Regions from separate parts of the Tritonibacter scottomollicae genome, predicted to be linked through region 3. Evidence: riboswitches for the same ligand, from Rfam matches in the RefSeq annotation. Region 3 holds a riboswitch; each other region holds the start of a gene.

What was found. A riboswitch is a leader RNA that binds a small molecule or an ion and turns the genes downstream of it on or off. The one in region 3 is predicted to bind cobalamin.
Positions count from the first base shown of each region.
Region 1: linked by a shared signal. The riboswitch ahead of R1T40_RS15880 ((2Fe-2S) ferredoxin domain-containing protein) and the one ahead of R1T40_RS00635 (aromatic ring-hydroxylating oxygenase subunit alpha) in region 3 are both predicted to bind cobalamin.
Region 2: linked by a shared signal. The riboswitch ahead of R1T40_RS10635 (CbtB domain-containing protein) and the one ahead of R1T40_RS00635 (aromatic ring-hydroxylating oxygenase subunit alpha) in region 3 are both predicted to bind cobalamin.
Region 4: linked by a shared signal. The riboswitch ahead of R1T40_RS10565 (DUF1636 domain-containing protein) and the one ahead of R1T40_RS00635 (aromatic ring-hydroxylating oxygenase subunit alpha) in region 3 are both predicted to bind cobalamin.

Region 1 is NZ_CP136704.1:3,190,943-3,198,644, forward strand. It holds gene R1T40_RS15860 (methyl-accepting chemotaxis protein) at 1-1,081, shown strand, start outside; gene R1T40_RS15865 (ABC transporter ATP-binding protein) at 1,093-1,887, opposite strand; gene R1T40_RS15870 (FecCD family ABC transporter permease) at 1,877-2,863, opposite strand; gene R1T40_RS15875 (ABC transporter substrate-binding protein) at 2,885-3,817, opposite strand; gene R1T40_RS15880 ((2Fe-2S) ferredoxin domain-containing protein) at 3,804-4,523, opposite strand; cobalamin riboswitch at 4,611-4,825, opposite strand; gene R1T40_RS15885 (hybrid sensor histidine kinase/response regulator) at 5,047-7,305, opposite strand.
Region 2 is NZ_CP136704.1:2,086,509-2,094,210, reverse strand. It holds gene R1T40_RS10660 (ParA family protein) at 1-684, shown strand, start outside; gene R1T40_RS10655 (CYTH domain-containing protein) at 681-1,154, shown strand; gene cobF (precorrin-6A synthase (deacetylating)) at 1,439-2,203, opposite strand; gene R1T40_RS10645 (hypothetical protein) at 2,302-2,799, opposite strand; gene R1T40_RS10640 (CbtA family protein) at 2,871-3,569, opposite strand; gene R1T40_RS10635 (CbtB domain-containing protein) at 3,574-3,744, opposite strand; cobalamin riboswitch at 3,785-3,998, opposite strand; gene R1T40_RS10630 (DUF1636 family protein) at 4,109-4,444, opposite strand; gene cobA (uroporphyrinogen-III C-methyltransferase) at 4,441-5,172, opposite strand; gene R1T40_RS10620 (cobyrinate a,c-diamide synthase) at 5,169-6,497, opposite strand; gene cobM (precorrin-4 C(11)-methyltransferase) at 6,627-7,421, opposite strand; gene R1T40_RS10610 (cobalamin biosynthesis protein) at 7,418-7,702, opposite strand, start outside.
Region 3 is NZ_CP136702.1:152,044-159,745, reverse strand. It holds gene R1T40_RS00655 (biotin transporter BioY) at 1-18, shown strand, start outside; gene R1T40_RS00650 (TetR/AcrR family transcriptional regulator) at 117-830, shown strand; gene R1T40_RS00645 (5-guanidino-2-oxopentanoate decarboxylase) at 861-2,450, shown strand; gene R1T40_RS00640 (hybrid-cluster NAD(P)-dependent oxidoreductase) at 2,585-3,652, opposite strand; gene R1T40_RS00635 (aromatic ring-hydroxylating oxygenase subunit alpha) at 3,659-4,885, opposite strand; cobalamin riboswitch at 5,024-5,229, opposite strand; gene R1T40_RS00630 (response regulator) at 5,742-6,473, shown strand; gene R1T40_RS00625 (sensor histidine kinase) at 6,553-7,702, shown strand, end outside.
Region 4 is NZ_CP136704.1:2,072,043-2,079,744, reverse strand. It holds gene cobN (cobaltochelatase subunit CobN) at 1-1,845, opposite strand, end outside; gene cobW (cobalamin biosynthesis protein CobW) at 1,996-3,030, opposite strand; gene R1T40_RS10565 (DUF1636 domain-containing protein) at 3,047-3,529, opposite strand; cobalamin riboswitch at 3,639-3,875, opposite strand; gene cobO (cob(I)yrinic acid a,c-diamide adenosyltransferase) at 3,928-4,575, shown strand; gene glpD (glycerol-3-phosphate dehydrogenase) at 4,817-6,406, opposite strand; gene R1T40_RS10550 (DeoR/GlpR family DNA-binding transcription regulator) at 6,399-7,193, opposite strand; gene R1T40_RS10545 (DUF1513 domain-containing protein) at 7,425-7,702, opposite strand, start outside.

The DNA of each region.
Region 1 (7,702 bases), on a different replicon from region 3:
CATAAGCGCCTGTGCGGAAGGGGATTTCTCACTGCGCATTCCGATAGAGGATGACAGCGGGGACTTCGCCGTGCTTGGACATGGGGTCAACGCGATCGGCGACGTGGTAGAAAGAGGTCTTGGCGATGTGCGGTTCACGATCAATGCCCTATCTCAGGGTGACCTGACAGAACGCATGCCGGACAACCACAAAGGCGTGTTCTCGGAAATATCAAGCGCAGTCGACGAATTGAGCCAGACACTTACCGGGGTGATCAAGCAACTTGCCGAAAGCAGCGTCACGCTGAACCACACGGCCAACGAAATCGCATCTGCTTCGCTGGATGCCTCCAAACGGGGTGAGGACTCTGCCGCATCTCTGGAGGAGACTTCAGGTGCGATGCAGGTATTGAGCGATGCCGTGAAAGGCACGGCGTCCAATTCAAAGCAAGCGCATGCCTTTGTACAGGACGCACAAAATCGAGTGAACTCCACGCTTGTCGTAGCCGAGGAAACCACCGCCTCGATCAACCGAATTCGCGAAGCTTCCGAGGCCATCAGCAAGATCACCGACATGATCGAGGGCGTGTCGTTCCAGACAAACCTCTTGGCGCTGAATGCGGGTGTCGAAGCCGCGCGCGCCGGCGAAGCAGGCGCGGGATTTGCAGTCGTTGCATCTGAAGTGCGAGCTTTGGCGCAGCGCTCTGCCGATGCCACCGAGGAAATCAACCAGTTGATCCGTCATAGTTCCAACGAGGTGACCCAAGGCGTGGAGCTTGTCAGCCGCACCGGCATAGAGCTGAACGCCATCAAGGAAACGGTTACGAACATGGTGACGATGGTGGACCAGATCGCGGCCGCCACGGTGGATCAGTCAAGCAGCCTGACAGAGGTCAATTCCGCGGTGACCCAGCTCGATCAGAGTTCGCAGCAAAACGCTGCCATGCTCGAAGAAACGGCAGCATCGGCACAATTGTTGCGCAACGAAGCCGCAAAACTCGTGGCATCCGTCAAACGCTTCAAGATCGAACAGGATACGCCGCGTTCTGCTGGTGCCGACCAAGGTTGGGATGAGATGCACCGCTCCGACAAGGTCGCCTGAAGGGCGCAGCGCTACTCAGCAACATGCATCAACGGCGCGGGGGCGGACCTATCGTCAAGGACCGGCCCCTCCAGTCTGAGACTATGCCCCTCAAGAACACCGTCCACCCGATAGTAGCGGCACAGGACATCTCTGGTCAAAACCGCGGCAGGCTCTCCCTCCGCGACCAGAGCGCCATCACACATCAAATGCACATAGTCACAGTAGCGCGCAGCGATACCGAGGTCATGAAATGATACGATGGCGGTACGTCCTCGTCGCTTCACCTCATCGAGCAAGCGCAGCTGGTAGTGCAGATCCAGATGGTTGGTTGGCTCGTCCAGTACATAGACTTCGGGATCGCAGGCCAGAAGCTGCGCGAAGTAACATCGCTGCAATTCCCCGCCAGACAGGCTCTCGGCATCCTGCTCCGCCTTGTCGGCCAGTCCCACCAGCTGCAATGCGTCTTGTGTCGCGCGTCCCCGGTCTCGGGCGGTCATTGCGCGCATGGTCAGCCCGATTTCCACGATATCAGCCGGCGTCAAGCCGGACAGCAAGCCACCGCCCTGCACCAATGCGCCAACGCGTCGGGACCATGCCGCTGGGCTGAAACCCTGTTGCGGTTGGCCATCCAGCAGGACTTCGCCTGCTTGCGGCTGCAACGCACGGTAGAGTGCCCGCAATACGGTGGTCTTGCCCGCCCCGTTTGGCCCCAGCAGCCCATGAAAACGACCACGACCGACCGACAGTGACAGGTTGCTCACGTAGGGCAGACCTCCAACGGCAATGGAGAGATCGCGAATTTCAAGGATGGGATCAGCGGACACGTGACATACCTCGTAATATGTAGATGAACGGCGGCGCCGCCAGCAAAGCCAGCAGGACTCCAAGCGGAAGCTCTTCCGGGGCCAGCACAACCCGACAGGCCAAGTCGACAAGGATCAAGGTGACCGCCCCCAACACCATTGCCTGAGGAATCAAAACTCGGTGACGGGCGCCCACCAGCAAACGTCCCATATGGGGCAAGATCAAGCCGATAAACCCAACGATACCCGCAACCGCGACAGCCACACCTGTCAGAGCGACGGTAATGAGAAAAACAAGGACGCGCATACGTCCCACATGCACCCCAAGCGACAGCGCACGCTCATCACCGAGAAGTGTCGCATCCAGTTTTGACGTCGTGAAGAGGGCCAAAGCTAGGGACACAAGCAACACCGCAAACAACAGCGGAAGTTCCTGCCAATCGGTCCCTGCAGCGGTTCCCATCAACCAGCCCATGGCATTGCGGGTCGCGTGCGGATCACCGACATAGAGGAAAAACGCGGTCAATGCCTGGAACATCAGAGACACGGCAACTCCCGCCAAGATAACCACCAACGGGTCGAGAGACCTCCCGCGCCGGGTGGATAGGCCGATGGTCAACAGGAACGCGGATGCCGCGCCTAGAAATGCAATCAACGGCAGCCCAAGCGTCGTCGTCACACTGGCGGGAAACCAGATGATCGCCCCCACAGCCGCCGCCGACGCACCGGAGGACAACCCCATCAGGTACGGGTCGGCCATAGGATTGCGCAGCGCCGTCTGCATCAACACCCCCGCAAGCGTCAGCCCCGCACCAATCATGCCAACCGCCAGCACACGTGGGACACGCCACTGCCAGATGATCAGAGACAGACCGCGCGGAGCGTCCTCGCTCCGCATGAGAATCGCCAACCGCTCGCTCCATGAGATCTCAGCCGTCCCCCATAGGATACCGGCCGCCATCGCGAGGAACAACGCAACGACGGACAGCGGCAGCAACAGTGGCGATCCCCGTGACACTTACTTCAACCCGGCGAGTTGGCGGTTAACGGTCTCGACCCCATCAACAAATCGCATGCCCAGCAGGGTTTCGGAAAAGGGCACGGTCACGAAGCGCCCTTCTTTGACGGCCCGAAGCTCACTCAGTACCGGATCGGCCTCCATATGCGCACGCTTGTCCGCAGCCGTGGACCAATCCGCTTCGATTAACAGGATCACATCCGGGTCGGCCGCCATCACACGCTCCCACGACAAATCCACCCAAGTACCAGGCACATCGGCGCTGATACTCTCGAGCCCGGTCAGCTTGGCCAGCAACGCAGGGCCACCGCAACACCCGATCGAAAACGGCGTATCGGTGCCGCTATCATAGATGAATGCCGTTTGTTCCGCGCCTGCCGGGTCCTCCTGCACCACATCGAGGCGTGCCTTCAGCCCCGTTACAAGCTCATCAGCATGGGCTTCGACCGCGAACAGCTTTCCGACAGTTTCGATGTCATGAAAGATCGGCTCAACCGTCAGCGGAACATCCTTCGGGTGTTTGACCTTGCAGGAGGCATCCACAAGATAGGTCCCGATACCCAACCCGTGCCACTTCTCTGCCGCGCCCAGGTTGTCCTCGGAAAACGCTGACCCAAATCCTGCAAAAAGAAAGTCTGGTTCTTTCGCCAACACCACCTCGGCGGCTGGGTATTTCTCTGCCAGCACAGGAATACTGTTATACGCGGCCCGCCATTGCTCCGGAATTGCGTCGTCCATATAGGCCGTGCCGACCAGAGATTCCTCGAGCCCTAGGGCCAACATGACTTCTGTAGCCTGCTGGTTCAGGGTTATGGTCCGGGATGGCACGCTTTCAAACGTATGAGACACGCCGCAGCTTTCGACTTTGATAGGGTCAGCGTGTGCAGCGGAAGCAAAAAGACCAAGCGGCAGCAGCAGGCTACGCAGTTTCATGGGAGACTCCAGTTTGATGGAAAATAAGTGATTCAAGCCTGCCACCGCGCGCAAGAACGGTGGCGACAAAATTCTGAATGTGCGCACGGTCCGCCATGCGATACCAGTCCCCACGCGGGTAGTGCACGATCACCGGGCCGGCGTTGCAGGGAAAAACACAGCCCGTCGTGGTGACGAGACAACTGTCCCCAAGCCCTGCCCGACGGATTTCGACTTTCAGGACGTCGGCGAGGTTTGGGGCGTCTTTCACGTGACAGCGAGGCCCCGTGCAGACCAACAAGTGGTGCTGATGAGCTGGTGGCAGGTCCCAGCCCTTGCCTCTTTCCCCCTGTGGCTGCGCAGAAATTCGGCGCATTGGCAGCTCGGCCCGGGCGACTGCAGTGATCACACCCATGTCACTTTCTGGGCTGGCAGCAAAATACAACTCGGGCACTGGCAGGTCCTGCCGGGCAAGCCATGCGCCTGCAGCCCCGGGAAGCCATTTCTCCAATGACTGCGAAAACGGCAACCCCACGGGCCGCAGATCAATTCGTGTTGCGCCGCGTGCGCGCAATTCATCAAGAGCAGACCAGAGGCCCGCACCTTCCGCTTCCAGCCGGATCGCCAATGCAGGACCCGCAGTTGCGCCTTCGAGCTTTTGTGCCAACATGGCAAAGCGTTGCGCGCTCACATAGGTGGCGGAAATCAGGTAAAGATACGCGTGCATACCAACCTCCTGACAGGAGACGGGTCGCTGCGGTTCATAAGACCTTTGGCATCTGTCATCACGTCCTCCGCAGGCCCACCGCCCGCTTGGTTTACAGTCGTGATGGCAGGTCTCCTGACTTGCGGATCATTGCGCTCTCGTCCCTTCCCGATCCCGGTGGATCAGTGGTGCGTGACGGGGCACTTGCCGCTTACAGTTGCGGGGGCAGTTTCGGATTTGGCGCCTCTGGGCTCCTCCTCACCGAATTCCCTTTTCATCCCACTTGCCTTTGGCGTCGGGGAACCATCGCCCCTCTCTTGCGTCAGCAGCGCAATCACTGTCAAGCGGCATGGCGAAACTGTCGTCGTTGCTTCAGACTGCATAATCACGCGAAAATATGGATGCCAGGTGCGCCGAGAGAGACCATTCGATCACCTTCCGGGTGGAGGTCTCGTGCACAGAGAGTGGTATGGAGCCTGTTCTTGGCGGTCTTGTTTGCGCAATAGGTCCTGCCCAATGCCGTCTGCCCGCCGGGTTATGTCGGTCACCGCGGCAACGCCGCCTTGTCTTCGGCGCACTGCGCGACCTTGCGGCGAACGGTTTGGATCATCTTAAGAAATGGCTCTTTGGACACCGGCTTTGCCAATACCTCATCCATGCCCGCCGACAGGTAGTGAGCCGATTGCTCCGGCATCGTATTCGCAGTCACAGCCACAATAAACCCGGGCTCGCGCGCGCCTGCCTGCTCCAGAGAGCGGATCCGTCGAGTGGTCTCGACCCCATCCATTCCAGGCATTTGAATATCCATCAAGATGATATCGAACGCCAGATCGCGCGCCAGTTCGATTGCTTCTGCTCCACTTGAGACGGATTGAACCCGGTAGGATGATGAAGACAGGAACTTTTCCAAAATGAACCTGTTTGTCTTGTTGTCGTCGACCACCAGAACATCCATCACGGGCATAACGGGCAATACATCTGAGAACGCGTCAGGGCGGTTTTCGAGATCCAAGATATCATCTGCCGGGATCAAGGGCAGTCTGATTTCGAATACCGCACCCTTTGGAGCGGAAGGTGCCAGTCGCAATTCCCCCCCCATCAGATGACAAAGCTCTCGGGAGATTGAAAGCCCCAGGCCAGTGCCACCGAATTTTCGCGTATCACTGCTATCGGCCTGACGAAACGGCTGGAAGATCGCATCACGAGCCTCGTCGGGCACCCCAGGCCCGGTATCGCTGACACGCACCAATAGGGTCATGCCATCGTCAATGGCTCTGGCGCTTATCAAAACCTGTCCGACTTCGGTAAACTTGACGGCGTTTGAAACGAGGTTGTGCAGTACTTGTCGAAACCGGTGAACATCCCCGTTGATAACCTTGGGCAAGCTGTCCTCGATGTCGACGCTCAACGTCAATCCCTTCTCGCCCGCCGTTGCCGCAAACAGGGAGCCTGCGCCCTTGACGATGTCTCGCAGAACGAAGGGGCTGTTTTCCAGCACCATCTGCTCTGCTTCGATTTTGGACAGATCAAGCACATCCCCGATCGTTGTGAGCAGAACTTGCCCGGAGCCTTCGATGACCTTCAGGTATTCCTGCTGCTCGCTATCCAACACAGTATCGCTCAATACCGATACCATCCCCAGCACGCCATTCAGTGGCGTGCGTATTTCATGGCTGACATTGGCGAGGAAATTGGTCTTTGCGCGGTTTGCTGCCTCCGCATGTGCCAGCGCTTCACGAAGCGCCTCAGCGGAACGTTCTCTCTCGGTGATGTCGACAAGAGAAACCAGCCAACCCAGTAACGGCGTCTTGGTCTGGATCGGACTCTCGATCAAAGCCGTGCGTAAATCGAAGACACGCCCGCCGAACCTGATCGGCTTGAGGCATTGGATTTCACCCGTCTTGCAGAGGTCGCTCAACATTGGTCCAACTTGGTCTAGCTGGTCGAGGGTCATCCCCTGATGCAAAATTGGCTCCCTGAACACATTCCTTGCCGCAGGGTTTGCGTCCGCAAGCCGTCCATCCGCGTCCATCAGGAGCACTGGGTCGCGGGTGGCATAGAACATAAGGGTCCGCCCCTGAGATGCGGTGTCCATCATGGAATTGTTCACGAGAAGCCAGCTCAGCGCTATGAGCGAAACTGCAAATGTGAAGGGAGTCGGATCGAAGCCGAAAACGGTTAAATCCCACGCAATATAGGACAGGTTTGCCGCCATCGGCGCCGCGGTGATAATGATCAATGCCGCCAAAAATGGGCGGATCACATTCTTTGCTCTCAGAAAAGCAAACGCGAGCACCCCTAAGGCAATCACGAGAAATACATAGAGACCCGCGGCAACAACAAAAAACAAAGGCCCATGATCAAATTCGACATAGGTGTATGCCCCCTCGGTCACAAGCCGAGTATCCACACCATAGAGTAGATGTGTCTGTGCGTTCGTGAGAGCAATCGCGCTGACCAAAATGGGCGGCGACATATAGGCAAAAATCCGGAGCGTTCGCCTTCTTGCGCGTGTGTTTGAGGTGTAATCGCAGACAAAGAATGTCCATGCGACCGGCAGCACGACGATCCCCGGCCAAGCCGCCAGAGACCATCCAATTTTGCAGGTTTCGCTCGGTGAGGCCAAGTCTAAAACAACGGTAAAAAGCCACCACAACATCGCGGTCAAGGTCAAAACAAAGGCCAGTTGCCCTGCGAATGAGTTGTTTCGTGTGATTCGAAACAGCACAACAGAACACACCACCCATAAGGCGGCTGCAGAGCCAGAGGCCAGATTCATTTCCAAGTTTAAAAGGCAGGTCATAATCTACCTTGCCAAATCAAGTCTACAGAATGTAACGCGCGATACTTGGGTCACATTGGAGCTTTTTGGGTTAAAATGCGAGTGCTGCGTAACCGTCACAAAAAACAAACGAACGTGCGCAGAATGTGAGAGAATTGCTACCGTTCGGTTAACTGGACCCGATTCCTAGAATTCAAAATCTCTTCATATTCTCGCCAGGGCGCCTATCAGACTCTTTCTGACCTGACCGCGTCTAAGGCCTATTTGCAACGAACGCTCGACGCCGTTTCATTTTGATGGGCCATTCATGAAACGCATGCAGCGCAACGGACGAGGTTCACACCGAACAGATTGGATTGATCGACGGCCTACGACGAATTCTTGGCAGAGTTCTGTGAATCTGGCTTGAAGGGTGCGC
Region 2 (7,702 bases), on a different replicon from region 3:
CTGCTGTGCGATCTCGACCCGCAGGGCGCGTCGAGCTTTTATTTTCGGGTGAAGCCGTCGAAAAAGCTGAAGGACACGCAGTTCTTTGAGGATGTGGACCGCTTCACCCGTGCGATCCGAGGCAGCGATTACGAGAACCTCGATATCCTGCCCGCCAACCTGACCTTCCGCGACTTTGACGTGTTTCTGTCGCGGATGAAGAACAGCCGCTCGCGCCTGAAAAAGGCGCTGAAAGCGGTGGATGGCGATTATGACGTGATCATTCTGGATTGCCCACCCAACATCTCCTCGCTGTCGGAGGCGGTGTTCAAGGCCGCCGACAGGGTGGTGGTGCCGGTGATCCCGACCACCCTCTCCGAACGCAGCTTCGAACAGCTGTTTGCGTTTTTCAAGGAGAGCGGGCTGAAGACCGCAAAGCTGCTGACCTTCTTCTCCATGGTGCAGGGGCGCAAGACCCTGCATGGCGAGACGATGGCGCGGCTGCGTGACAGCTATGGCAAGCTGTTCCTGTCCACGGAGCTGCCGTTTTCCACCGATGTGGAGAAGATGGGCGTGTATCGTGAGCCGGCGCTGTGCTTTGCAAGGACGCGCCCGGCGGGCAGGGCCTATCTGGCGCTGTTCGACGAGGTGAACGCCCATGTGTCGGGGGGGAAGACAGCTATGAGAACAAAGGGATCGCCATGAAAGAGATCGAACGGAAGTACCTGGTTGCGGAGCGCCCCGATCTGACCGCAGCCACGGCGACACCGGTCAAGCAAGGCTATCTGACAGCGTTGGAGGACAGCACCGAACTGCGCCTGCGCCAGAAGGGGGAACGGTTCTTCCTCACCCAGAAGGGCGGCGCGGGCCGGGTGCGCGAAGAGCGCGAGGCGGAGATCACCCGGACGGTCTATGAGACCTTCTGGCCCGGCACCGAAGGGCGGCGGCTGGAAAAGACCCGCTGGACCGGCGTGCTGGCGGATGGCTGGGGGTATGAGTTCGACATTTTCGAGGGCACACTGGCACCATTGCAGATGGTTGAGGTGGAGTTCGCCGATGAGGCTGCGGCGGAGGCCTTCGTGCCGCCCGAATGGTTCGGGCGCGAGGTGACAGAGGACAAGCGGTTCGGCAACAAGTCCCTCGCGGTGCATGGCCTGCCGGAGGGCGCTGTCTGAGCCACGCCTGAGCCCGTGGTGTCGCGCCGAAATCAGACCGTTGGAGGTCGGGCAGGGGGAGCTCCCGCCCCCGCGCAGTCCCTTGCTGACGCAAGACCCCGCTTGGGGTTGGGCCGGGCAGCCTGTCCTACGGACAGGCTGCGGCGCCGGACCGTCAGGTCCGGCGCCATGCCCAACGGGAGCGGTTGTGCCTCTGGCACGGCCAGCGACGGGCGGGAGGCCCCCGCTGATGAGGACACGCGTCGCGGCCAGGCCGAGCGGTCAGGTCAGGTCAGGTCAGGTGATTAGGTCAGACGCTGTAACAGGTAGATATCCATGATCCAGCCGTGATCGGCGCGGGCGCTGGCGCGTGTGGCGAGGATCTCCGCCTGCACCTCGGACAGGCGCCCGGCAATATTGATCTCATTCTCCATGCCCGCATAGGCAGACCAATGGATCATCACCTCTTCGGGCACTTCAAGGCTCTGGAATGAGCAATCCCCGTCCAGCATGATCACCAGCGTGTCGCAGCCCTCGGGCCAGCCGTGATCGCGCAGGCGTCGCCCGGTGGTGATCTGCACCGGCGCGCCAATGCCGTTCAGCGGCACGCCGTGGGCGGCCGTCAGTGCCTGGATCGAGGTGATGCCCGGTATCACCTGCATTTGCATCCCCACCCGCGCGCGCAGACGCTCGGCAATTCGCATGGTGCTGTCATAGAGCGACGGATCCCCCCAGACCAGAAACCCCACGCGTCCCCCCTTCGGCAGATGCGCCGCCATGGTCGCCTGCCAGACCTCGGCAATCGCGTCATGCCAGTCATCCACTCGCTGACGATAGTCGGCAGTGGCTGGATCTCGCACCGGCAGGTCGAATTCGACGATCTTCGGCGGCTGCGCGACCCCCGCCAGCACCTCGGCGCAGATCGCCTGGCGCAGCCCGGCAAGGTCATCCTTGCCTGCACCCTTGTTGGGGATCAGGATCAGATCCTGCGCGCCGAGCGCTTCCACCGCCTGCAACGTCAGATGCTTGGGGTTGCCGGTGCCGATACCGATCAGGCTGAGGTGGAGCATGGGGCGCAATCTCTCAAGAATAAATGGGCGGTCAGATCTGCCCCGGTCTTGGTGCCGTGTCCGGGGCAGGTCAAGGGCATGGTCTCAGGAGCGCACCATCAGCGCGTGTCCACGGTCACCGCAGCCTCGACCGGGTTGCCGTCAACCGCGATAACCCCGTGGCTGTTGGAGTTCAACGAGACCTTCACTTCCACCTCACCCTCGGGCAGCGTGCCGATATGCATCCAGCGGCCATAGAGCCGCCCGATCTTTTCGCCGTTGACATAGACATGGGCGTGGCCTTCGCCCTCCAAATCAGCGCCGGAGGCGTTTTCGGGCGCAAAGCGGAAATTCTGCGGCATCGCGTGCAGGTTCCAGCCCGACATCGGATCGGGGGTCAGTGCAATCTCCAGCGCCGGGGCCTCCGGGCCAGCGGCCATATTGACCATGGCGGAGTGATCATGTGCGGCCATCTCGGCTTGACTGCCGCCGCCATGATGGGCGGGGTCGCCGTGGTCGTGGCCATCAAAGGTCACGCCATTTCCGGCGGCGGTGACCAAGCCGATGCCGCCGCCAAAGACAAGACCGATGGCAAACAGGGCGAGCGAACGGGACATGGGGTCTTCCTTCAATATGGAAATCCCCGCCGGGCGCGATGTGCGCGGCGGGGATCATCAGGCGTTCTGGGTCACGCTGCAGCTGCGTCGCGGGCGGACTCGGTCTGCCAGAAATAGGCGGCAAAGGCGCCCAGCAGCACCCAGGCGGCCATGCCGATGCCAAAGGCCCGCGCGGCAAACAGCGCTCCGATCTCGGTCGGCACCGGGCCGGTGAACGTATCGGGTTCCGGCGCGCCGATCACATGCGGGGCGATCAGCAGCAGCGCCGCCACCACGTAGGACACCAGCTTGCCGCCAAAGGCGATCAGCCACATGGCAACGCCGGCGGTCGCAACGGTGGCCACCCACCAGATCTGACGCGCGCCGACATCGGCGGCGGCGACGCCGGGCACTTCGGGGGCCAGGGTGAAGCCGGGCGCGAAGTGAAAGGCGACAAATCCCGCAATCCCCCAGATGATGCCGTGGCGTGCGGTGACCACATGGCCCTGACGCTCCGCCTGCGACATCAGCGCCACCAGAACGAGCGCGTAGCCGGTGTAGGTCAGCATGGTGAAGAGGACGCTCAGCAGGTTGCGCATCGGCTCATCGAACAGGCCCGGCAGCTCGGGATGGGCACTGACGGGATCACCGCCGAAATGCACCAGCGCGCCGGTTTCATAAAGTTCGGCATGCAACAGCACCGGCTGCACGAAGAAAAGCTGCAGCAGGGCGACGATCAGCCCCGCTGCAGCGCCAGCGAACAACGCGCTGGTCAGAATACGTGCGAGCATGGTCTTAGTGGCAGGGAAAGCCGGTGGCGTGGCGCACGTCATGCGCCGCATCATGCAGGGTCGAGGCCTGCACATGGCCGGTCACGGTGATGATGCCGAGACCCAGAACCACGGCAAAAAGCGCCGGGATGATGCTGGAGACGGATGTGGTCGAGGTAAGCGTCTTGGTCGTCATGTGTGTGTCCTCCGTGCCGTCACACCCGACGGCAGACATAAAGTTCTCGTTCCATACGGCCGGTCTCCTGACTCGCGGGTCACGGCGATCATCCTCCTTCCCGGCACGCAGGCCAGTGGGTTCAGAATGTCGCTCGCCGCTCACAGTCGCGGGGGCGGTTGGGGCTTCGGCGCCGCGATTGGGTCCGCCGTTCCTCATTCCCGTTTCAGTCCCGATGCTTTGCATCATCAGACACCGTATGCATCTGTTGTGCCTTGCGCGCTTTGCTCCGGTCAAGCGTGAATACGCCACCGGAGGCGCTGTTCGCGGCAGTTCCGTGATCTTCAGGGGGCTTGCGGAGGGCGGATAGCCTCTGGCGATGCGGTCAGGGCAGCTCTGCGGGGATGCGGGCAATGGCCTTGAACCGCAGCTCACCCAGCGGCCTTGCATCCGGCAGCGTGCCATCGGCGCTGCTGGCATAGAGGCGCAGGAACGTCAGGATATCGGGCAGATCCGCTGATGTGATCTCGCCAAACAGATAGGCGGTCTTGCCGCTCTGGCGGATCGCCAGGGTCTGTGGGCGGTCGCAGCCCGACATGCAGTCGACCTGCTGCAGCGTCGCGCTCAGCCCCGCCGCCGCCAGCGCCGCGGAGATCTGTCGTGGCAGGTCCGGGTCGGCAGTGCTGCAGCTGCGGCAGAGCGTGAGCGTCGGCTGCGTCATGCGGGCGCGTCTTCATCCGCCAGCGGACCGTAAAGGATCAGCACCGGCGCGGCGCTGTCGATGCGCTCCAGCAGCTCAGGCAGCGCCTGCACCGTGGTGCGGTGCAGCTCCTGCGCCGGGGTGGAGACGCCGAGGGCCACCAGCGCCGGCGTGTCCTGCGGCAGGCCTTCGTCCAACAGCAGCGCCAGCATCGACGCAAAGGTGCGTTTGCCCATATAGACCACCGTGGTGGCCTCCGGATCGGCAAGGGCGGCGAGGTTCATGTGATCCGGCAACCCGCCGGTCACGTCATGGCCGGTGATGAACTGCAGCCGCCGCGCAGTCAGCCGCCGCGTCAGCGGAATGCCCGCCGCCGCTGCTGCGGCCGAGGCGGCGGTGACGCCGGGAATGATCTCGTATTTGATGCCAGCGGCGCGCAGGGCGGTCAGCTCTTCCTCCAAGCGGCCAAAAACACCGCTGTCGCCGGATTTCAGCCGCACGACCTGGGCGCCGGATTGCGCGTATTCCACCAGCAGTTTGCTGACGTGGTCCTGTTTCGGCGAGGGGCGCCCGGCGCGTTTTCCGACCCCCACCAGATCCGCATCCGCATGGGCATGGTCCAGGATTGGCCCCGAGGACAGATCGTCGAACAGCACCGCATCCGCCGCCTCCAGCCGTTTTACGGCCTTCACCGTCAACAGCTCCGGATCGCCGGGACCGGAGGAAACAAAGCTGACAAAGCCACTCATGCGTGCTCTCCCTCATGCTCTGCGGTGATCAGATGGAAGAAGGTGCCGGTGACGTTGCCCTTAATCGAGCCGGTCTCCGGCACCGGGTTGCCATCCGCATCCATGACCCGCGCCAGTGGTGCGTCGGGCTCATCCAGAATGGTGGAGTAATGGAACTCATGCCCGCGCAGGAAGTCGCCGGTGTCAAAGCCCGGCATGCCCGCCTGCAGCTCCGCGCGGCGATAGCCGAGGTGGAACTTGCGCTTCTCATAGGACGTGACCAGCCCCAAGAGCCCGGCCATCTGGTGCCGGGTGCCCGCCTTGTCGATCAGCGCGGTGCCAAGCGCCATGTAGCCGCCGCATTCGCCATGCACCGGCTTCGTCTGCGCATGTTTCTGCAGGCCTGCGCGCCATGTCTCCGCCGCTGCCAGCGCCGCGCCGTGCAATTCTGGATAGCCACCGGGCAGCCAGACCAGATCGGCGTCCGGGGCGGGGGGCTCGTTGTTCAGGGGGGAAAACGGCAGGATTTCGGCCCCGGCGGCGCGCCAGCCCTCCAGCAGGTGCGGATAGGTGAAGGAAAACGCTGCATCCCGCGCCAGTGCGATCCGCTGTGCTGGCGGTTTTGGCAGGGCGCGCGGGGCAGGGGCCGCAGCTGTGCTGGCCACCGCGCGGATCGCGTCAAGGTCGACGTTGTCGCGCAGGAAGGCCGCGTAGCCCGCAATCGCCGCCTCAAGATCGGGATGCTCCACCGCCTGAATGAGGCCAAGGTGGCGTTCGGGCAGCGTAAGATCGCCGCGCCGGGGCAGGGCGCCCAGCACCTTGACGCCCGCACGCTCCATCCCCAGCCGGGTCAGCCGCTCATGCCGGGGGCTGGCGACCCGGTTCAGGATCACGCCCGCAAAGGGCAGATCGGGGTTGTACATCCTGAAGCCAAGCGCGGTGGCGGCGGCGGATTGTGCCTGCCCGCCCACGTCGATCACCAGCACCACCGGCCAGCCCATCCTGAGCGCGGTCTCTGCCGAGGAACCAAAACCCGATTGCCCGCGGGTGGCAACGCCGTCGAACAGCCCCATGGACCCTTCGCCGATGCAGATATCCGCGCCAGTGGCCTGGGTGGTGACGGCATCGAGCAGCCCGCTGTCCATCGCCCAGGTATCAAGGTTGAAGGACGCGCGCCCGGCAGCGGCGAGGTGAAAGGCCGGGTCGATATAGTCCGGTCCGCTCTTGAACGGCTGCACCGTGAGGCCGTCCTCGGCCAATGCGCGCAACAGGCCCAGCATCACCGTGGTCTTGCCGGTGCCGGACGAGGGGGCAGAGATCATCAGGCCCTTGGGGAAATTGGTCATCGGGCTACCTCGTTTGCAGAGAACTCTTGTCCGGTCCACGGACCAGACAGCGCCCGACCCTCCTCCCGGGAGGGCGCTTGCGCACCCACCCAGGCTCGGGCGCTGTCCTCGGTGTGATAGATCAAGCGATCACTCATCCGCTTCGCTCCACTCGGACCACGGGCTGTCGGCACTCTGCGGGCGGTAGCGGCGGTCATAGTCCGCACCATAAAGGCAGCTTTCGGCAAAATCCTCGGCGCCCAGGGCAGGCCCCACCAGGATCAGTGCGGTGCGCCCGCGCGCACCTTCGGTGGCCTCAATGACTGAACCCAGCGTCGCCTTGATGATCTTCTGATCCGGCCAGGTCGCCCGCCAGACGATCGCCACCGGACAGTCGGATCCATAGGCAGGCGACAGACGTGCCACCACGTCATCCAGCACATGAACCGACAGGTGAATGGCCAATGTGGCACCGGTGGCGGCAAAATTCTCCAGTGTTTCACCCTCGGGCATGGCAGAGGCCCGCCCGGATGTGCGCGTCAGTACCAGAGATTGCGCCACGCCGGGCAGGGTCAGCTCGGTGCCCAGAGCGGCGGCTGCGGCGGCAAAGGCGGGCACGCCGGGGGTGATGTCATGCGGGATGCCCAGATCGCGCAGGCGGCGCAGCTGCTCGCCCATCGCCGACCAGACCGACAGATCCCCGGAATGCAGCCGCGCCACGTCTTGACCGGCCGCATGGGCGCTGGAGATTTCCGCCATGATCTCGTCCAGCGACAGCGGTGCGGTGTTGATGATCTTTGCGCCGTCTGGGCAATGTTGCAGCAGCGCCTCGGGCACCAATGAGCCAGCATATAGGCACACCGGGCAGGCGGCGATCAGGTCGCGTCCGCGCAGGGTGATCAGGTCCGCCGCGCCGGGGCCGGCGCCAATGAAGTGTACGGTCATCGCTCAGTCATCTCCGCAAGGGCCACGGTGGCAAGCCCGTCCGTGGTCACATATCTCGTCTGGATCAGCCGTGCGCCTGGGCCTGCCGCGACAAGCGCTGCGGCCTCGGCCACCGATCCGGTGTGGAACCGCGCGGCGATGCGCGGTGAATGGGTTGGGGTCTCAATACCCGAAATCTGAGCCTCGTCGAGGGGGATCACCGGCAGCTCCTGTGCCGTTGCAAAGTCCCGGAACAGCGCGGTATCCGCCTTGGCGCGCAGGGTGGCGAGCCGGTCGGGGCG
Region 3 (7,702 bases):
GCCATTCCAAATCTGTAGTGGTGCCAAAGCGCGCTCGCATCGCGCAGGCATAGCTTTAACATAATTCATATTACGAGATATACGTCGGGCAGGGGGTGAAGATCCCCTGCTTGGACGTGCATCCGGACACAAAACTAAAATTATACTTGATCTCCCATGTTTGCTGCACGATTGTGCAACAAACAGCAGGGCATGATATGTCAGACAGTAAACCGAAATTTCGCCGGGAAAGCCCCGAACATCGTCGCGAGCAGCTGATCGAGGCGACCTTGCGGGTCATTGCCCGTAAAGGCGTTTCTGCGGCGACCGTTCGCGAAATCTCGGCCGAAGCTGGCGTTGCCTTCAGCCTGATCCGTCATCACTTCCGTACCAAAGAAGATCTGATGTACGCGGCGTATTCCTACCATATGCGCAAAATGGCGCATTTGTCTCTTTCGTCGGCGACTGATGTGTCGCGTCCGATTGCAGACCGTGTGCGCCAATGTGTCCGCGACACACTTTCAGCGCCCGTTGCAAGCGGTGAAGGGTTGCAGATTTGGGCGGGCTTTATCCAGATGGTCCCGCATGACGCGCGCATGAAGCAAATTCACATCGACACCTATCTCGGGTTCCGTGATGCGCTGGAACCTCTGATCACCGAGGCCCTGCGAGCACAAGGCGCGCCTGCAGACCCCAAAACCGTGGAAGAAAAGGCCATCGCCTGCAACGCGGTCCTCGACGGTCTCTGGCTTGAAGGGTCGATGCTGCCTGAGATGCTGCCCGCGCACCGGCTGACCGACGTCGCCGAAGCGACACTTTTTGCAATTCTTGGTCTCTCTCCAACAGACTGAACCAAGCACCAGTACGACAAGGAAGAACTCATGCAAACGATCGGCCAGGCCTTGGCACAGAACCTTGTGGATCGCGGTGTCGACGTTGTGTTTGGCATTCCCGGCGTCCATACGATCGAGCTTTACCGCGGGATCGAGGGCGCCGACATCCGGCACATCACCCCCCGCCACGAACAGGGCGCAGGGTTCATGGCGGACGGATACGCGCGCATTTCGGGCAAGCCCGGCGTGGTTTTTGTCATTACCGGGCCCGGGCTCGTCAATACGCTGACCCCAATGGCTCAGGCGAGGGCCGACAGTATTCCGATGGTCGTAGTGACCGGCGTCAACCGGCGCGATAGCCTTGGCAAGGGGCTGGGGCTGCTGCATGAACTGCCTGACCAGCTGAAGCTCTCCCAAACTGTTGCAAAACATGCCGAACAGGTTTGCGCCGCCGCCGACCTCGAAGGCGCGCTGGATCGTACATTCGATGCACTGAGCGGGCGCCCTGCCCCGGTCCATATCGAGGTTCCAACCGATGTCATGGACCTTGAAGGGCCAGATGCGCTCAAAATCTCTGCTCCCACGACAGCCGCTGTGCCTGACCTCTCCGCCATCGTGCAACGGCTTGCGCAAAGCGAACGCCCTGTGATCCTCGCTGGCGGGGGCTGCCGTACCGCGGACGCAGCCCTGGCCGAACTTGCCGAGAAGCTCGACGCCCCGGTCATCCAGACCGTGAACGCGCGCGGCTTGATGCACGGTCATGCGCTTACGGTGGCGGCAAGCCCCTCGTTGCAAACCGTCCGCAACCTGATCGAGGAGGCCGACTGCGTGCTGGCATTTGGAACCGAGCTCGGCCCGACGGACTACGATATGTATGCCACCGGGACCTATCCCGACATGGCGTCCCTGCTCCGCATCGACATCTGCGCAGAACAGCTCGCCCGTCATCCGGCAGAGGCTACTACGGTGGGCGATGTGGGCCCTTGTTTGACGCAGCTTGCCAGCGCAATTCCAGCGCGCGTGCCCGGCGACGGCGCGGAGCGTGCCCACAAAACCCGTGCCGCAGCTTTGGCCGAAGTCGAGGCCCTTGCGCCAAGCTACGGTGCGCTTATTGGCCAAGTGGAGACACTCCGAGACGCCCTGCCCGGCTCCATTATGGTGGGGGATTCAACCCAAGCAATATATGCTGCCAATCTGGCCTATGATCATGATCGCCCTGGCGGTTGGTTCAATGGCGCCACCGGATTTGGCGCGCTGGGATACGCGATTCCCGCAGCCATCGGTGCGGCCCTGGCGGATCCCACTGCTCCAATCGTGGCGATGATGGGAGATGGTGGCGCGCAATTCACCCTTCCGGAACTTGGCGTGGCAAGCGATGAGAACCTGCCGATCCTCTTTGTTGTCTGGAACAACAATGCCTTTCTCGAGATCGCAAATGCTATGGAAGGTGCAGGCATCACCGCCACAGGTTGCCATCCGGGCGCACCGGACTTTGAGGCCGTCGCTGCGTCTTATCGCCTTGGTTTCAAGCGCACATCTCCAGACGACTTGCGTGATGCACTGACGCAGATCCTGCCGCTTGACGGCCCTCTGCTTCTGGAAATCGACATGCAGGGCCACTCTTCGCCAACCGATTGAGAACGTCTGCGGCGACCGCCTCGCGCCCAATGCGGCTTTCGCGCTCGGCTGTGAGCTGGCTGTTTCCCGCGTCATAAATCCCGTCGCGCCCAGCCCCTAGGCGCGACGGGGGATTCTTTTGACCGTCAGCAGGCTCAAATTTCGACAGAAACCTTGCCGATCGGGTTGGAGCAGCACGCCAAAATATAGCCGGCCTCGATGTCGTCATCCGAAATGCCGCCATTGTGGACCATGTGCACATCGCCAGCGGTTTTCTTCACTTTGCAGGTGCCGCAGACCCCGAATGTGCAGCCGGACGGAATGTTCAGCCCGTTGGCCCGTGCCGCAGCCAGAACCGTGTCCGTTTCCGCAACTTTGGCGGTCACCCCGGATGTTGCGAAGGTGATTTCTGCCGAGGTCTCGTCATCGAGAACAACATCATCGAGATCAGGCTGTTCGGCTTCATTCGCAACCGGCGCGTGGAAACTCTCCTGATGGTAGTTGTCCATATCGAAACCGAGACCGGCCAACGCATCCCGCACCGCCTGCATGAAAGGCTCCGGCCCGCAGCAATAGACCTCGCGCTCAAGATAATCCGGGGCCATCAGGCCCAGCATCAGCTGATTGAACACACCCTGATATCCGGTCCAGGGCCGATAGAGGTCCGGCTCTTCAACAACAAACTTCAGGTCCAGCTTTTCTGAGCGGCTCGCCATCTGCTCCAGTCGCTGACGGAATATGATCTCCGACGGGCGTTTGGCACAGTTCACAAACACGATGTCCAGATTATCGCCGTCATCCCACATATTGGTGGTCATCGACATCATCGGGGTGATGCCGGAGCCCGCAGAAATAAAGAGGAATTTCTTTGCTGAACTGTTTGCATTCGTAAACAGACCAGCGGGTCCGATCGCCTTGATCCGGCTGCCGGGGCGCAGGTTGTCGAGCATCCAGCGGGTGCCGATACTGTCCGCCTGGGCCTTGGCTGTGATCGTCACGTTGCGTGGCCGCGACGGCGACGAGGAGATTGTATATGTCCGGTGCAACGGACCACCCGGAACCGGGATTTCCAACGTCATGAACTGACCGGGATCAAAGTCGAACAACGCCCCGGATGGCGCCTTGAAGGTGAATGAGGCGGTGTTCTCCATCTCTGGAATGATGGAGACGCATTCCAGCATCTCAGTATCTTTCCAGATTGTGCGTTCACTGATTTTCGGCATGTTCTGTTACTCCGCCGCCAAGGTCTGAGGGGCGCAATTGCGCTTGAGGGTATCGAGGTACCACTGCACGAACTGCAGCACGCCGCTTTCCTGAACCTGGGAATAGGGACCGGGCTCGTAGGCAGGTGAATTGATGCCCATCTGATTGTACTCGACCACTTCGCGGTCTTCGTCGTTGGTTGCGATCCAGACCTCGGTCAGTCGGTTGAGGTCATAGTCCACCCCTTCAACAGCATCCTTATGGACCAGCCATTTGGTGGTGACTTCGGTTTCGGTCGCACTGATCGGAGTGACCCGGAACACAATGGAATGGTCCGACAGGAAGTGGTTCCAGGTGGTCGGGTAGTGGAACTTCAACAGCGATCCGGCATCGGCGAACGGCGCCCGCCCCAACCAGCGGCGCACTGCGGTCTTACCATCGAGCGTATAGCTCTCGGCGCCCTCTTTCAGCGGCATACGGGCCACGCGGAACTGACCATCAGCGTTCAGATAGAATTCCGCCGGCATCCCTGCCTGCTCGCAACGGTTGAAATGCGCCTGCAGAGTTGCGGGCGTTTCGCCGCCTTCGATACCGGTGATCGATGGATCATCCGGGAATGTCCGGCATAGCGACGGGTGGTTGCCGCCACAGTGATAACACTCACGGTTGTTTTCCCAGACCAGTTTCCAGTTGCCCTGCTCGATGATCGAGCTCTCATAGGCAACCTTGGCATTCGACAGGTCGTGCACCTCCAGGTAGGGGCGTGTGATCTCTGCAAAATGCTCAAAGTCCGGCGCCTCATCCGCAAGGCAAATGTAGACGAGCCCGGCAAGTTCACGACAGTGCACTGTCTTCAAACCGTGTTTGCTGGCATCAAAATCCGGTCCCATGTCTCGGGCCCACAGCAGGCGGCCATCCAGCTCATAGGTCCACTGGTGATAGGGACAGACCAGCTTTGGGTTGTTGCCCTTCTTCGCCTTGCAGATCACCGATCCCCGGTGACGGCAGGAGTTGTGAAACGCACGGATTACGTCGTCGGACCCGCGCACGATGATCACGTTGTACGTGCCAATCTGCTGCGTGACGTAGCTGCCTGATTTTTCCAGCTCGCAGGCAGGAATGGCAAACAGCCACTCCTTGTAGAAAATCTCCTGCAGATCGGTCTGGAACACATCAGCATTGTTGTAAAATGCCTGCGCCAGCCCGTGTCCCGGCTGGTGGTTTGCGATCAGCGCATTGATATTGCTGTTCATTTCCTGACTCCCCTGCCGCCTGCGTCCGACATGTGCGGCGCGACTGCGGTTGGTTGGTTGTTCGGACGGCACAGGGAACCCGTTAGGCCGCGGCGGAGGAAGCCGCGCCCTGCAAGATGCCCAAACCGCCGCCCGCGGTTGACGATATCTGTTGAGGCTGGTTTCCGGGCTCAGGAACTGACCAATTGGTCGGAGCGCAACGCCTTCCCGGGGTCCTCCACCCAGTGGCTGATGTCGCGCGCGCGGGTTCCATGACCGTTGCGGGGGCAGCGCCGGAGTTTCACCGGCTTCCCAAATTCTCCACACGGATCGCTCCGCGCAGCACCTCTTGAGACTGAGTTGTACCGAGATTCGAAAAACCAGATCCGCGAATTGCGACATTGTTTATTGAGTTCGAGACAAGCGCGACGCCCGCGCCACAATTCTTGCTCGGCGTCGTCCACACCGCCCCCCAAGACAGACATGACCGCAACGGAGCGCTCAATACGCGCCGATGCATTCGGCGTGGCGAACACGGGGGTCGCACAGGGATCTTCGATGGTCCTGACCGCATGCCGCAGATGGTAAGGGCGCGCCGCGTATCCATGCCGCACACGATGTCGGTGTTCAGAACATCGAGACGTGCTTTTGTCCGTTTTACCATCATCAAGTGGGCGCAAACGCTCCAATAAAAGCAACATATGCGATGGTTTGGCGAATTAAATGGTACGGCTTTCCGCATTCAAGCAGGAGTTCATTAATTCAATTCGACAAGTCTTTCTTTTGAAAACACGTTATCTTTGGGGATAACATTCAGGTGCGGTGCAAGGAGCAGTACGGCTTCAACCGCAACTTGTTGTTAGTAAAAGGTCAAAACATGTCAAAAATGAACGTACAAGACTACGCACTGATGTCGGGAGCGAAACCGGTTCTCCTGAACGTCCTGTCCATTGATGATGACGAAATTGATCGTATGCGACTGCTGAAGATCTGTCGCAAAGCCGGGCTCATGGTAGATTTTACCGAAGCTGCAAACCTGGCTGAAATGCGTGAATGCCTCGATGTGGACGCGTTCGATCTGGTCTTCATCGACCACGATCTGGGCATGGATACAGGCCTCGACGCGCTTGGCATCCTGCTGTCGCATGAAGATCAGGTCGGCGCGGTTCCGATCATGCTCACGTCCTCGGTCGACTACCATGTTGCAGTCGAAGCCATGCGTCGGGGGTGTGCCGACTATATCGTCAAGGACGAACTCACGGTTGATGCGCTGATAAAATCGGTGACATCGGCCATCGAACGACGTGCGCTTTACGGGGCGCTCACGGATGCGCGCGCGTCAGAGTCAGAGCTAAAGTCGATTTTTGAACGTTTCATGGTGAGCTGCGGGCCAGAAATGCGCGAGCTACTGCGCAGAAGCATGATGGGCGTGCGAGCGGTCAAGATGCAGGCGCGCAGCGATGATGCTATCGACCCGACGCTGCTCTCGAACCTGTCGATGTTTGAACGCGGTGCAAAGGATCTGGTAGCCTTTATGGACGATCTTGAAAGCGTCGTGGGTGAGGGTCGTCGCCTTACGGTCACCGAGTTGCGAAAACGCCTTCAGTAGGGGTACCCGCCCCGGCATACACATGAGTTAGGCGCAGCGGTTTTACTGTAGCGCAGGTTTGAATTCCTTATCCGGAGAGGTGACTATCGTGTCGCCAAGGTGGATCTCTATAAAGCTAAAAGTCGCGCTGGTAGTATGCCTTGTTTCTGGAGCGTCTTTCAGTGTCTTCTTCGCCATCAATTATCAAGACACCATTCAACGTATTCACGCTCACGCAGAAGAGCTGATACAGCGCAATCACGAAACACACACGCGCTACATCGTTGATACGCTGACAAAAATGCGCCAGGATTCGGAGATGATCGTTGGCTTCCCGCCAATTTCCGGGATCATCCGGACCCGCGAAGCGATCGACAACCGCGATCCGCTGGATGGGTCAACACTCGCCGATTGGCGCGCTCGGCTTGAAACGCTTTTCATCAGCATCATCGGCAATCGCAGTGGCTACAGTCAGATTCGGCTGATCCTGGCAGAAAACAACTGGTCTGAATTCGCCCGCGTAGATCAAGACAATGGAGATGTCCAAGTCGTTCCTCAAGACGACCTTCAGTCCAAGGGCGAAGAACCATATATTAAAGCTCTACAGGCCGATCCCACTTCAGACATTCTGTTTTCGAACGTTACCCGCAACCGGGAGCACCAAAGGGTATCAGGACCTCCGATGCTGCGGTCGATGAAACGCGTTGTTGACGAACACGGAAACCTGCTCGGGGCGATCGTGGTAAACGCAGATATTGCGAGTCTGCTTACTGTCCCTTCCAGCTCCGAAGACTTGGGACAAACCTTTTATTCAGTTGAAAATTCTGAAATCGCGGGCATTCCTGTCGCTGATGGCGACAGAAACTTCTACGCCAATATCGAAGACAAACCAGACACGATAAGTTTAGAGCAACTTGCCAGTTTTCCAGAACGTAGATTGGTTCACTTTAAAGATCAAATTGGCGTGTACATCAGCCGGGTCGACACCGGAAATGAAATGGTCCCGTTTACGTTCAGAATCGCAACCACGGTCGACCTGCATGACTTGTACTCTGCGGCACGGGATGAGCTTTGGCGGAACGTCGGCAACGCGCTCTGGCTGACCATCCTTGCCTCGGGTCTCGGGTACCTCTTCTCTGCAAAATTGCTCCGCCCCCTGCAAGTATTGCTGTCTGAGATCAACGAGAGCAGCCAGACCCTTCACCCACTGAGCAACAGGTACCGCGGCAACGATGAAATCTCCGACATAG
Region 4 (7,702 bases), on a different replicon from region 3:
CGGATCCAGACCATCGGCGGTGGAGTATTCATCCAGCAGGCTTTCGAGCCGCCCCATGCCCTCGGGCAGGGTGGTCTGGGCCAGCGGTGGTGGCATGTGACCAACCGTAATCGCAGCAATGCGGCGCTTGGCCTGGGCGGCCTCGCCGGGGTCGTTGACGATGAAGGGATAGATCACCGGCATCGATGCGCAAAGCGCTTCGGGCCAGCAAGCCGCCGACAGCGCCACCGCCTTGCCCGGCAGCCATTCCAGCGTGCCATGGGCGCCCACATGCACCAGCGCGTCGGCCTGGGTTTGGAGCCAGAGGTAGAAGGCGACATAGCCATGCCGGGGCGTGCGGTCGAGGTCGTGGTAGTCGTCCTCGCGCAGGTGGACATCGCCGCGCTCGGGCTGCAGGGCGATCAGCGCCTTGTCCGCGCGCAGGGCGCGGAACTGCACCATGCCGTCGCGGATGGCCGGATCGTCCTCCGGTGCCCCCCATGCCGCATGAAGGTCATTGCGGAGGCTTTCGGGGAGGGTCTCAAGTGCGGCGCGATAGTCGGCAATAGGCCAGCTCAGCACCTCCTGTGACAGGCGCGCACCAAGATCATTTTCCGGCGTGACATCATAGCCCTCTGCCGCGAGGGCAGAGAGGATCGCGCTGGTCGAGGCCAGCGCATCCAGACCCACCGCATGGGCGAGGTTGTAATCGCGGCCCGGATAGGTCGAGAGCACCAGCGCCAGATGTGTTTCCGCAGTTTTTGTCCGGCTGAGGCGCAGATGCGCCTCCACCCGGTTCAGCGCCGCCGCGATACGATCCGCATCGGCGCGGTGGATGAAGCGGGAATATTGCAGATCCGGGTCGCGTTTGGTGGGGGATTTGAAGCTGACGACACCGGCAAACAGTCGCCCGTCCACCTCGGGCAGCACCACATGCATGGCGAGGTCGGCAGGCGATAGGCCGCGGTCGGCCAGATCCCAGTCCTTGCGCCGGGCGGTCGACAACGCCACCTGAAACACCGGACAGCCGGTGAGGCTGAGCGGCGAGGCGCTGCCATCGCGGCCCTGCGCGGAAAAGGCGGTGGCGTTGATGATCGCTGCCGGATCAAGCCGAGGCAGCTCGGCGCGCAGCCAGTCTACCGCCTCGGGCGCCTTGAGACTGGGGGCAAAGACGCCAAATGCCGCATAGCCCCGCTCGCGCAGCTGCGCGATCATCGCATCGATCGGCGCGGTGTCGGCAGAGGTCAGGTAGGAGCGATAGAAACTCAGCAGGACCAAAGGTTTGTCCTGTTGCGGCAGGTCGCTCAGCACGCCGTGGTCGGGATCGTAGTAGCCAAAATCGGGCACGGTCTTCTTGCCGATCACCGGCCCGGCATAAAGCCCCGCCGCCAGCGCCAACTGCGCCAGCGCGGCCTGGGCTGCCACCGCACCGCCCGCATCACACAGGCTTTGCAACCGGCGCAGGGTGGAGACGGGCAGGGTGGAGAGTTCGTCCAGTCGCGGATCTTCCTGCCCGTCGGCGGGCAGGATCGCCAGCGCGATGCCTTTGCGCCGGGCCAGATCCTGCAGCGTGGCCAGACCGTAGGACCAGTAGCTCTCGCCGCCGATCAGACGCACCAGAACGCCCTTTGCGCCCTCCAGCGTCTGTTCCGCGTAGACATCGACCGAGAGCGGATGCTTCAGCGCCACCAGATTGGCAAGCCGAGTGGAGGGGAGTTTGCCGTCCGCGCGGTGCCAGCCCGCCGCAAAGGCGCCGAGATCGCTGTCGGAAAAGGACAGCACCACCAGATCGCCGGGGGTCTGCCCGACGTCATAGGGGGTGTCTGTTTCTCCGAGCCCGTGGCTTTCGCGGAAGACGACGTGCATGAGGTTGGTCCGCTTCGTTCAAATCGGAGAGGGCAGCGTCCGACCCTGTGTGGGTGCGAAGCGCCCTCCCGGGGGGAGGGTCGGGCGCTGCCCGGCGTGTCCGCCGGGCGGGACCTCATGGCGAGAGGTCAGCGCCCTTGGTGTTGAAACTCAGGCCCCGAGATCGGCGTGGATGCCTGCTGTGTCGATGTTATCATGCTCGGCGATTACCACCAGCTGGGTCTTGCGCGGCTGCGTGCCCCAGGGTTGGTCGTATTGAGCGCGCAGGCGTTCGCCCACGGCCTGTACCAGCATGCGCATCGGTTTTCCTTCCACGGCCACATAGCCCTTGACGCGCAGGATGTTGCGGGCGCGGGCCATCTCGATGATGCGAGTTTGCAGCGCTTCGGGATCGGATACTTCGCCCATTTCGACCACGATGGACTCAAAATCGTCATGTTCATGATCGTGGTGGCCGTCATGGTGGCTTGGGCGCGCGTCGAGATCGTCTTCGGCGGCAGCGCCAAGGCCAAGGATCACGCGGGGATCGATCACACCTTCGGTCATCGGCAGGATCGGCAGCTTGCGCGGGGCCTCGGCTTCGATCACCGCGCGGGCCTTCTCGACGCCCGCCTCGCCGGCCAGATCCGCCTTGGACAAGAGCACGATATCGGCGCAGGAGATCTGGTCCTCAAAAACCTCGGACAGAGGTGTTTCGTGATCCAGGCTCTCGTCCGCCTCGCGCTGGGCCTGCACGGCGTCCAGATCGGGGGCAAACTGGCCTTTGGCGACGGCCTCGGCATCGGCCAGGGTGATCACCCCGTCCACCGTGATGCGCGAGCGGATGGCGGGCCAGTCGAAGGCCTTCAAGAGCGGCTTCGGCAGCGCCAGACCGGAGGTTTCAATGACGATATGCTCGGGCGGTTCCGGCAGCGCCATGAGGCTCTCGATAGTGGGGATGAAATCATCGGCCACGGTGCAGCAGATGCAGCCATTGGCCAGTTCCATGATGTTCTCCGCCGGGCAGCTCTCGTCGGCGCAGGATTTCAGGATGTCGCCATCGACACCGGCAGTGCCAAATTCATTCACCACCACGGCGAGGCGCTTGCCTTGCGGGTTCTGCATCAGGTGACGGATCAGCGTGGTCTTGCCGGCGCCGAGAAAGCCGGTGATGACGGTAACGGGGATCTTGTTCAATGTGCTCATGGTCGGCCTTTCAAGGTCAGTCCTGCGCCAGTGCGGCAGGGGGCATTTCTGTGGGGGCGTCGGAGCCCTCGGACGAGGCGTTTGATGCCGCCGCCGGGGACAGCTCGACCCCGGGCATGGAGACCGGCGGAATGCGGGCGATCGACTGCTTGCGGAACACCACGGGGCGTTCGCGCCAGGGCACAAATCCGGTGTCGGTGGCGGCATAGGCGGCAGCGCCTGCGAGGATGTCGTCCAGATGGGTGTCGGGGTCGAGATCGCCGTAGATATAGCTCCAACGCTCCGGCCCGCCGGAGAGATGCAGCGTGCAGCTGCGGCTGCAGGCGGAGAGGCATTCGACGCCGCGCACGGTGACGCCCTCGGGCAGGGGGGCGCCTGCAAGGCGATCCGCAAGGATGCGTCCCGGGCGGATGGCCTCCGGGTCGGCGCCTTCGGGACGGCAGGTGGTGCAAACGGTCAGGACAACCGGCTCCGGGCTCTGGCTCGGGGTGTCTCCCATGCGGCCTTGTCTCCTCCTTCTGGGCGGAAGCGGGGCCGGGCCAGCAAGGGGCACCGACGCCATGGAGTGACGGCAAGCCCTCGACCGGTCGCGGAACACCCCGTCCGCCGGTTCAAAACGCGTGTTGGCAGGTCTCCCGGCTTGCGGATGCCAGGGCGGATCTGCCCTGACGGTCATCCCGCCTTCCCGGTGCGACCCCATCGGGGTATGCGCCAGTGGCGTCGGGAGACCTCTCCGGTCACGGTCGCGGGGGCGGCTGTGCTTGAGGGCGCGCGGGACGCCCATGTCACATTCCCTCTTCGCCCGAAGGGTGTCATCTTCGGGAACCAACGAAATTCCCTTGCGCCATGGCGGCACTCTTTGTCAAGACATGGGGTCAGACAGCAGGAGTGACCCCCGTGAGCGACGAGACCACCGCAAAGACCGAAAACGACATCTCTGAGGAGGAAGCGGCGCGCCACGCCTCCAAAATGGCGAAGAAGAAGGCCGCCCGCGACCGGATGATGAAAACGAAGGATGGCGAAAAAGGCCTGATTATCGTCCACACCGGCCCCGGCAAGGGAAAATCCTCCTCGGGATTCGGCATGGTGATGCGCTGCATCGCCCATGGCATGCCCTCGGCGGTGGTGCAGTTCATCAAGGGCGCCTGGCAGACCGGCGAGCGCACGTTGATCGAGGAGAATTTCGCCGACCTGTGCCAATTCTACGCCATGGGCGAGGGCTTCACCTGGGAAACACAGGACAAGGCCCGCGATATCGCTGCCGCTCGCGCCGGTTGGGAGAAGGCAAAGGAGATGATCCTGGACGAGCGCAACACCATGGTGCTGCTCGACGAGATCAACATCGCGCTGCGCTACGAGTATCTGGATTTGCAGGAGGTTCTGGAGTTCCTGGTGGAGCACAAGCCGCCGATGACTCATGTGGTGCTGACTGGGCGCAACGCCAAGGAAGAGCTGATCGAGATCGCCGATCTGGTGACCGAGATGACGCAGGTGAAGCATCCGTTCCGCGCCGGGATCAAGGCGCAGAAGGGTGTGGAATTCTGAAGCGTCGGGCCTTGTGGCTGGTCTTGGGATGCGAGGCTCTGCCTCGCGCTCCGAGGTATTTGGAAAAAGATGAAGGGGTTGTTGCGACCTTTGGTTCTGCTGTGCAGGTCAGGGGAGCTGACCTATTGTTTCGTGCGCGAAACAACGGGGCAGTCTTGCTGATACTTTTTATGCGCGTTGCAAGAGTTGCGCGCGCATAAATCTGGGGCGCGCGCAACAGGGGGCATCAGGGGTAGACCTGTCAGGCCGCCAGTTGTGCGGCTCTGTCGCGGATATAGGTATCGACGGCGGCGCGCTCTGCCTCGTTCAAGCGCAGGCCCAGTTTCGTGCGCCGCCAGAGATAATCCTCGCCCGAGCGCACCCACTCACGGGTGATCGCCCAATCGAGTTCCCGGGCGGTGATCGTCGCGCCAAAGCTTTGGCCCAGATCAGCCTCTTCCTTGGCGTCGGACAGTAGGTCCCAGGCCTCGGTGCCATAGGCGCGCAGCAGGCGGCGCACGGCATAGGGCGTCAGGAACGGGTAGTCGCGGGCGAGCCTGTCGCGCAGCTTTGCCACATCCTCCACCGGGAAGTCGCCGCCGGGCAGCGGCACGCCGGCGGTCCAATTGTCGGAGAGGTCGGGAAAGGCCTCGCCGATCTTGGCCAGTGCGGCCTCGGCCAGTTTGCGGTAGGTGGTGATCTTGCCGCCAAACACGTTCAAGAGCGGCGCCTGCGTCTGATCCAGGGTCAGCACATATTCGCGCGTTGCGGCGGAGGCGGAGCTGGCGCCGTCGTCATAGAGCGGTCGCACGCCGGAATAGGTCCAGACGATCTGATCGCGGGAAACGGGTTTTTCGAAGTAGTTCGACGCAAAATCAACCAGATAGTCCTGTTCTTCCTCGGTGCAGACCGGCTTGGTCTCTGGGTCGGGATGGTCCGCATCAGTGGTGCCGATGAGGGTGAAATCCTCCTCGTAGGGGATGGCGAAAATGATGCGACCGTCCTGACCCTGGAAGAAATAGCAGCGCCCGTGATCGTAGAGTTTCGGCACGACGATATGGCTGCCGCGCACCAGTCGCACGCTCTCTCGGCTGTTTTGGCCCAGCTTTTGACGCAGCACATCCGCCACCCAGGGACCGCCCGCGTTCACGAGCATCTTGGCGCGGCGCGTGGTCTCTTCGCCGGTGGCGAGATCCTTCAGACGGATCTCCCAGTGGTCGGCGTGGCGGGTGGCGTTGACCACTTCGGTGCGGGTCAGGATTTCCGCCCCTCGGGTCTCGGCATCACGGGCGTTGAGCACCACGAGCCGGGCGTCCTCGACCCAGCAGTCGGAATACTCAAACGCCTTTTTGAACTTTGAGTTCAGGGGCTTGCCTGCCTCATCCGTGGTCAGATCAACGGTTGAGGTGCCGGGCAGGATGCCGCGTTTGCCAAGCGTGTCATACATGAACAGACCCAAGCGGATCAGCCAGGCCGGGCGGCGGCCCTTCATCCACGGCATGAAAGTGGTCAGCAGCTTGGATGTCGGCGTGGTGTTATCGAACCGCATGTCCTTGTGGAAGGGCAGCACAAAGCGCATCGGCCAGGAGATATGCGGCATGGCGCGTAGCAGCACCTCGCGTTCGATCAGCGCTTCCTGCACCAGCCGAAACTCGAAATACTCCAGATAGCGCAAGCCCCCGTGGAACAGTTTGGTGGAGGCCGAGGAGGTGGCGGAGGCGAGATCGTTCTTCTCTGCCAATGCGACCGACAGGCCACGACCGGCGGCGTCGCGGGCGATGCCGCAGCCGTTGATGCCGCCGCCAATGACAAAAAGATCGGTGATGTCGGAGGTGTGAGCTGTATCAGTCATTTTCGCTGCTTTCGGTTTCCGGGTTGCCGTCCGCAATGAGGATTCGGGTGCCGGAGGCGGCTGCGGCCTCGGCGAATTCCGGCGGTACGGGGCGGTCGGTGATGACAATATCCAGCTCCGCCAGCGCGCAGATGCGCACCGGAGCGGAGCGGTCGAATTTACTGCCGTCGCAGATCAGGATGCGGGTGCGAGCGTTTTGCAGGATGGCGCGGGCGACGGAAACTTCGCGGGCGTCATGGTCGAGGATGGCACCGTCCGCATCGAGGGCAGAGGCACCGATCACGGCATAGTCGACCTTGTAGCGGTTGATGAAGGCCACCGCCTCTTCGCCGACAATGGCGCCATCGCTTTGGCGGATAGAGCCGCCGACAAGGATCAGATCGCGTGTTTCCTTGTCCATCATCATATTGATAATATTGATATTGTTGGACAGGAGGGTGAGCCCGGCATGGCCAGAGAGTGCGCGTGCCACCTGTTCGGTGGAGGTGCCTATATTCAGCGCGATGGAGCAATTCTCCGGGATCACATCGGCAGCCAGCACCGCCATGGCGCGTTTGCCGGCGGCATTCAGGCTGCGCCGTTCCCCGTAGCCGCGATTGGCGGCAGAGGCGATGCGCACCGCGCCACCATGCACCCGGCTGAGTTGGCCACGCGCCGACAGGTCGCGCAGGTCGGTGCGCACGGTCTGCAAAGACACACCAAAGCGGCGCGCGAGGTCTTCGACCTCGACACGATCCTGCGCTGTGAGCAGGGAGAGGATTTCGTTTTGGCGGTCGCTTGCGTCCATTGGCTTTCCTTTTCGTGGTCAGGTATAGCGAATGGCGCGCGTTTTGTCACGTACGGATTTCGTTGTGATGTGTCGAGGGTGTAAAGCGAAAGCCCTTCGCGCAAATGCACAAAGGGCTTTCGCTTCGCATTTGGATTGAGGTTCGCCCGGACAAGGGCCGGGCAGCCCCCGACCTCCCCCACGGGAGGGGGCTTCACCCCCACCCGAGGTCGGGGGTCGCCCTTCGTGCGCTCAAACCAGCGGGATCAGATGGTTGTCCCAGGCCAGGGGGGCGGTGGCGAGAGTTTCGACCTGCGTGCCGATACGGGCCACGGCGCCGGTGCCGGTGCTCGCGAGAAAGCCCGCGCGGGTGGTGGCCAGGCCGCAGACGTCTGCCAGCGCGTGTTCTGCCAGCAGCGCGCCGCTGGCACAGTCCATCACTTGCACCACACCGCCACGCGGCGAGGTCACTGCGACCTGCGTCTCATCCCCGGAAAATGCAATGGAGCCGCCATAGCCACTGAGATTGC